2 regions of the Mesorhizobium sp. Ca11 genome follow, and region 1 is predicted to be linked to the other one. Evidence: riboswitches for the same ligand, from Rfam matches in the RefSeq annotation. Region 1 holds a riboswitch; the other holds the start of a gene.
What was found. A riboswitch is a leader RNA that binds a small molecule or an ion and turns the genes downstream of it on or off. The one in region 1 is predicted to bind S-adenosylmethionine.
Positions count from the first base shown of each region.

Region 1 (3,406 bases):
CTATGTTTACATGACCGCGAGCCAGAAGGTGGCACGCTATTTCGGTGTCGCCAATGACCTTACCCACCGCATGCCCGGGCACAAGACCGGCCAAGGCTCCAGAAGATCATCCTGAATGGTTCGAGTTCTCTCGCGGAATTGGCTGGTGAGCGTTCGGCACCGTGGCGGCGCTCAGGCGTCACGGCATGGATTCTAGGGTCTGCGCGCGTCGCTTCGCTCCTTGCTCCGCCCTAGAATGACGAAGAACAGATGGGACGGCGCGTCCCCTTCCGGACATCTCCCCACTTGGACCTCACCGCGCTGCCCGAAAATGCTTGGAGAGCTTCAGGCCCTGCGCCTGATAGTTCGAGCCGAGTTCGGTGCCGTAAAGCGCCTGCGGGCGTTTCAGCATATGCTCGTAGACGAGACGGCCGACGATCTGGCCGTGGTCGAGGATAAAAGGCACCTCGTGGCTGCGCACTTCAAGCACCGCGCGGCTACCGCTGCCGCCGGCGGCGGAGTGGCCGAAGCCCGGATCGAAGAAGCCGGCATAATGGACGCGGAACTCGCCGACCAGCGGATCGAAGGGTGTCATCTCGGCGGCATAGAGCGGCGGCACGTGCACAGCTTCTCGGCTGACCAAGATATAGAATTCGTCCGGATCGAGCACCAGTTCGCCGGCGCCGCTCTTGTAGATCGGCTCCCAGAAATCGACGACATCCTGGGCGGCGCGCTTGTCGACGTCGACCAGTCCGGTGTGGTGCTTGCCGCGGTAGCCGACAAGGCCGTCCTTGTCGCCGTCGAGATCGATGGAGAGCGCGATGCCGCCGCCTGAAATATTGGGCGGCTCGGTGGCGACCAGCATCTCGGCGCGGTGAAGGTCGCGCAGCTCATTCTCCGAGAGCACCGCGTTGCCGGTGCGGAAGCGGATCTGCGACAGCCGCGAGCCGGCGCGCACGACGATCGGGAAGGTGCGCGGGCTGACCTCGAGATAGAGCGGCCCGCGGTAGCCGGCGGCAATCTTGTCGAACTCATGGCCGCGATCGGTCATGACGCGCGTGAAGATGTCGAGACGGCCGGTCGAGCTCTTCGGATTGGCCGAGGCCGACACGCTCGAAGGCAGCGCCAGGCTCTCGAGCAGCGGCACGATATAGACGCAGCCGGTTTCCAGCACCGCGCCCTCTGCAAGGCTGATCTCGTGCAGCTTCAGCCGCTCGAGCTTGTCGACGACCCGATGATCCGGACCCGGCAGGAACGAGGCACGCACGCGAAACGCCTTGTCGCCGAGCCTTAGATCGAGGCTGGCCGGCTGGATCTGGTCGGCGTCCAGCGCGCGCGGCGACTTCAGCGCCTTCGCCTCGAACAGCGCTGCGATGTCCTGATCCGGAAGAATGCCTGTTTGCCGCAAAGGCTGGCTCCGTTCACAAGGCCGGGCGAGGATCTAAGCAGACTCTTGCCGCCGGGCTGGTACAAACCTCTTAATGAAGCCGGCAATTGACGCAAGCGCGGCGCGGGTCTAAAGGGTCGTTATCCCGTGGTGATTTGGCCGGTCGGCTTGCAGCCACGTTAAACAAGTCGCTAAAGGACCGTCGAGCCGCAAGGCTATATGGACCGGTTGCGACTTCGCGGCCGGTTTTTTTGTGTCTGAAAGCAGGGCTATGAGCACCAAGAAGCGCAACTGGAAACCTCAGACGGCACTCGTGCATGGCGGAACGTTGCGTTCCGGTTTCGGCGAGACATCCGAGGCGATGTATCTCACCCAAGGCTATGTCTACGAGACGGCGCAAGCGGCGGAAGCCCGCTTCAAGGGCGAAGAGCCGGGCTTCATCTATTCGCGCTACGCCAACCCGACCGTCGACATGTTCGAAAAGCGCATGTGCGCGCTGGAAGGCGCCGAGGACGCCCGCGCCACCGCTTCCGGCATGGCCGCAGTAACCGCCGCGCTGCTCTGCAGCGCCAAGGCCGGAGATCATATCGTCGCGGCGCGCGCCCTGTTCGGCTCCTGCCGCTGGGTGGTCGAGACGCTGGCGCCGCGCTACGGCATCCAGGCGACGCTGGTCGACGGAACCGACATCGCCAATTGGGAAAAGGCGGTAAGGCCGAACACCAAGCTGTTCTTCCTGGAAAGCCCGACCAACCCGACGCTGGAGGTGGTCGACATCGCCGCCGTCGCCAGGCTCGCCAATTCGATCGGCGCCAGGCTGATCGTCGACAATGTCTTCGCCACGCCGCTGCAGCAGAAGCCCTTGCTGCTCGGCGCCCATATCGTCGTCTATTCGGCGACCAAGCATATAGACGGCCAGGGCCGCTGCCTGGGCGGCGTCATCCTGTCTGACAAGAAGTGGATCGACGAGAACCTGCACGACTATTTCCGCCACACCGGCCCGAGCCTGTCGCCCTTCAACGCCTGGACGCTGCTCAAAGGCCTGGAGACGCTGCCGCTACGCGTGCGCCAGCAGACGGAGAGCGCCGGCAAGATCGCCGATTTCCTGGCCGAGCGGCCGGAGATCGCCCGCGTCATCTATCCGGGCCGCGCCGATCATCCGCAAGCGGATATCGTCCAGAAGCAGATGTCGGGAGGCTCGACGCTGATCTGCCTCGACGTCAAAGGCGGCAAGCAGGCGGCCTTTGCCTTCCAGAACGCGCTCGACATCGTGCTGATCTCGAACAATCTCGGTGACGCCAAGAGCCTGATCACCCATCCGGCGACGACGACGCACAAGAACCTGAGCGACGAGGCCCGCGCCGAGCTCGGCATCGGGCCAGGCACGCTGAGGCTCTCCGTTGGCCTGGAGGACAGCGACGATCTGCTGGAAGACGTGGAACAGGCGCTGAAGGCAGCAAAATAGAAGGCTGAGAACGCCGCGGCCCGAGCCTTCCAGAGCCGCAATTCCGGACGGAAAACCGTTTCACACTTTTCCTGGAATTGCTCTAGGCGAGCTCCTCCAGCTCGGTCATCGCCTTGGTGCGGATGATCATGGCGTTGCCGCGCCATTCGACGGCGCCGCCGAACCAGGCGCGCGCCCAGATGGCCGGCAACAGGGCATCGCGCACGATCATCGCGATGATGCTGCGCGGCGACAAATACCAGCCCTTCGCAAAGGCCAGCAGCCATTCCGGCAGGTAGGCGATCGCCAGCACGCCCAAGGCCGTCGTGGGCAGGCTGACGCCGGCGCTTGCCGCTGCAATCAGCGCCAGCAGCAGCGGCACCGCAGCGCCAGTCAGGATCTCCGGCGCGAAGAACAGTGGGAAGGTAACCCGCCGCAGCCGCGCCCAGCGCGTCTGGCGCGACCAGATCTCGGCGAGCCTGCGCTGGCCGAGCGGCTGCTCGAACGGCGAGGCGACGAGGTTGACGTTGAGCCCCAGGCCGTTGACCAGCTTGGTGGCCGCCGCGTCCTCGGCGATCTCGGCGGCCAAAGCCTGGATG
Region 1 is NZ_JAIUHU010000007.1:29,301-32,706, reverse strand. Features, by position in the region: gene LB538_RS29170 (hypothetical protein) at 1-115, shown strand, start outside; gene LB538_RS14285 (2'-deoxycytidine 5'-triphosphate deaminase) at 293-1,387, opposite strand; SAM riboswitch at 1,504-1,581, shown strand; gene LB538_RS14280 (O-succinylhomoserine sulfhydrylase) at 1,638-2,828, shown strand; gene LB538_RS14275 (ceramide glucosyltransferase) at 2,911-3,406, opposite strand, start outside.

Region 2 (3,406 bases), on a different contig from region 1:
GCCTCAGCAAAAACACCGCCTGCTGACCAAAAAAATTCCAGAACCACCAGGGCATCGACAGGCCGATCTTCTGGCCGTTGGCGTCGAGCGCGGTTGCCTTCTCGACGGTCGCGCCGAGTTCCTCGCAGAGGTTGACGAAGTCGCGGATGGTGCAGAAATGGATGTTGGGCGTGTCGTACCAGGAGTAGGGCAGGTCCTTGGTGACCGGCATCCTGCCCTTGACCAACAGCGAGAAGCGCACGCGCCAGTGGCCGAAATTGGGGAAGGAGACGATGGCGCGGTTGCCGATACGAAGCAGCTCGTCGAGCACCAGCTTCGGGTTCCGGGTCGCCTGCAGGGTCTGTGAGAGCACGACGAAGTCGAAGCCCTTGTCGGGATAGAATTCGAGGTCCTTGTCGGCATCGCCCTGGACGACGGAAAGGCCGCGCGCCACGCATTCGTTGACGCCGCGCTGCGACAGTTCCAGCCCGCGGCCGTCGACCTGCTTGGTCTCCTGCAGGAGTTCCAGAAGCAGTCCGTCGCCCGAGCCGACATCGAGGACGCGCGAATTGGCCGGGATGAGATCGGTGACGACCTCGAGGTCGACACGCTGGGCGCGATTGACGCTCATGGCTTCGCCTCCTGCATAGCGCATGATGCCGGTCCGAAAAGTCGGCGACTTTTTGCGTTCGCTGACCTTCGGTTCGGGGTCATAGACTTAGCCCCCTGGCGCGGGCGGCGGAGGCGATGAAGCCGTTGATGGCCGCGAACAGTTCCGGCTCGTCGAGCAGGAAGGCGTCGTGGCCGCGATCGGTTTCGATCTCGACGAAGGAGACGGAAGCGCCCGCCGCGTTCAAGGCATGCACGATCGATCGGCTCTCCTCGGTCGGGAACAGCCAGTCGCTGGTGAAGGAAACCAGGCAAAAACGCGTCTTGGTGCCGGCGAAGGCGTCGGCGAGGCGCCCGCCGTGATCGGCGGCAAGGTCGAAATAGTCCATCGCGCGGGTCAGATAGAGGTAGGAATTGGCGTCGAAGCGGTCGACGAAAGTCATGCCCTGATGGCGCAGATAGCTCTCGATCTGGAAATCGGCGTCGAAGCCGAAGGTCAGCGCCTCGCGGTCCTGCAAATTGCGGCCGAACTTGCGGTGGAGCGCGGCTTCCGAAAGGTAGGTGATGTGAGCGGCCATGCGCGCGACGGCGAGCCCTTTTTCCGGCCGCTTGCCGAAATCGAGATATTTGCCGCCATGCCAGTCGGGATCGGCCATGACGGCCTGTCGGCCGACTTCATGGAAGGCGATGTTCTGCGAGGAATGGCGGGCGCCGGTGGCGATGGGCAGGACGCAGAACACGCGCTCCGAATGGCTCGCCGCCCATTCCAGAACCTGCATGCCGCCCATCGAGCCGCCAAGCACGCAAAACAGCTTCTCGATGCCGAAATGATCGACCAGCATCGTCTGCGCGCGCACCATGTCGCGTATGGTGATGATCGGCAGGTCGAGCCCGTAGGGCTTGCCGGTCGCCGGGTTGGTCGAGGCCGGGCCGGTCGAGCCGAGGCAGCCGCCGACGACGTTGGAGCAGATGACGAAGAAACGGTTGGTGTCGATGATCCTGCCGGGGCCGATCAGAACCTCCCACCAGCCCGGCTTGCCGGTCACCGGATTGGTGTTGGCGACGTGCTGGTCGCCGGTCAGCGCGTGGCAGACGAGGATGGCGTTGGAGCGCGCGTCGTTGAGCGTGCCATAGGTCTGGTAGGCAATCTGGAAGGGCGAGAGCAGCGTTCCGGCGTCGAGCTTCAGCGGCTTGTCCGGGCCGAACCGCAGCACCGGGCTCGACGGATGGTCGGCCTCGTCGTTGGTTCTTGCAGCACGCTGAGCGGCCATGTCCGTCCTCATCCTGTCCCGCATCGGACTCGTCCCGACGCGGTGTCCGGCCGGCAGCGGACAATAAAAAACCGGCATTGCCGTCGCAAAGCCGGTTACAGGTTGCAAACGGCCCTTTAGCGAGTTGTTTAACGTGGCTGCAAGCCGACCGGCCAAATCACCACGGGAGTCTGGCAATCCTTCTAGGACCAGCGCCGCGCTTCGTCAACGGGTGGCCTCCTCGCGACCGGATACGGGTGCCAGGCGCCGGCCCTCGACATTCCAGCCCGTGGCCTGTATTTCCGCTGCGGCCTTGAAGGCCTTCTCGACGGATTTGTGACATGAAGCAGGATCAGCCCCGTCCGACGCCCCGCGCGGGCATCATGGACATCGAGGCCTATGTGCCGGGAAAAAGCAACGCGCCGGCCGGCGTGACGAAAGTCTACAAGCTGTCGGCGAACGAAAATCCGCTCGGGCCCTCGCCTAAGGCGATCGAGGCTGCGCGCGAGGTGGCGGCGAAGCTCGATGTCTATCCGGACGGCACGGCGCGGCGGCTGCGCGAGGCGATCGCTGAGGTGCATGGGCTGAATCCGGCCAACATCATCTGCTCCAACGGCTCCGACGAGATCCTGGGATTGCTGGCGCAGACCTATCTCGCGCCGGGCGACGAGGCCGTGTTCACCGAGCACGCCTTCATGGTCTACAAGATCTATATCCAGGCGGCGGGCGCCAAGCCGGTGGCGGTCAAGGAGACCGACGAGCGCGCCGACATCGACGCGATTCTCGCGGCGGTGACGCCGGCGACGCGGATCGTGTTCCTCGCCAATCCCAACAATCCGACGGGCACCTATGTGCCGTTCCAGGAAGTGCGCCGGCTGCACGCTGCATTGCCGAAGAACGTGCTCCTGGTGCTCGACGCGGCCTATGCTGAATATGTGCGGCGCAACGACTACGAGGCCGGCATCGAGCTGGCGGGCAGCTCCGAGAACGTGGTGATGACCCGCACCTTCTCCAAGCTCGGCCTCGGCGGCGCGCGTATCGGCTGGATGTACGGGCCGGCGCATATCGTCGATGCGATCAACCGCGTTCGCGGCCCCTTCAACGTCAACGCCACAGCGATCGAGGCCGGCATCGCCGCGATCCGCGACCGCGCCCATATCGAGCGCAGCGTGGCGCATAACGAGAAATGGCTGGCTTGGCTCAGCGCCGAGCTGACCGGGCTCGGCCTGCGCGTCACGCCCAGCGTCGGCAATTTCGTGCTGATCCATTTTCCCGACGGCAAGAAACATTCGGCGGCGGCGGCGGACGATTATCTGAGCGCGCGCGGCTACATCCTGCGCCGCGTCACCGGCTACGGCTTCCCCAATGCGCTGCGCATGAGCGTCGGCACCGAGGAAGCCAATCGCGGCGTCATCGATGCGCTGAAGACCTTCCTGAAAAGCTAGACACCATGGCATCACCGATGTTCGAGAAAATAGCGCTGGTCGGCATCGGCCTTATCGGCTCGTCGCTCGCCCGCGTCATCCGCCGCGAGGGCCTGGCGCGCCATATCGCCATAGCGACGCGTA
Region 2 is NZ_JAIUHU010000009.1:169,339-172,744, forward strand. Features, by position in the region: gene metW (methionine biosynthesis protein MetW) at 1-610, opposite strand, end outside; gene metX (homoserine O-acetyltransferase MetX) at 690-1,859, opposite strand; SAM riboswitch at 1,956-2,033, opposite strand; gene hisC (histidinol-phosphate transaminase) at 2,180-3,283, shown strand; gene LB538_RS18180 (prephenate/arogenate dehydrogenase family protein) at 3,289-3,406, shown strand, end outside.
Region 2: another riboswitch for S-adenosylmethionine. It lies ahead of metX (homoserine O-acetyltransferase MetX); the one in region 1 lies ahead of LB538_RS14280 (O-succinylhomoserine sulfhydrylase).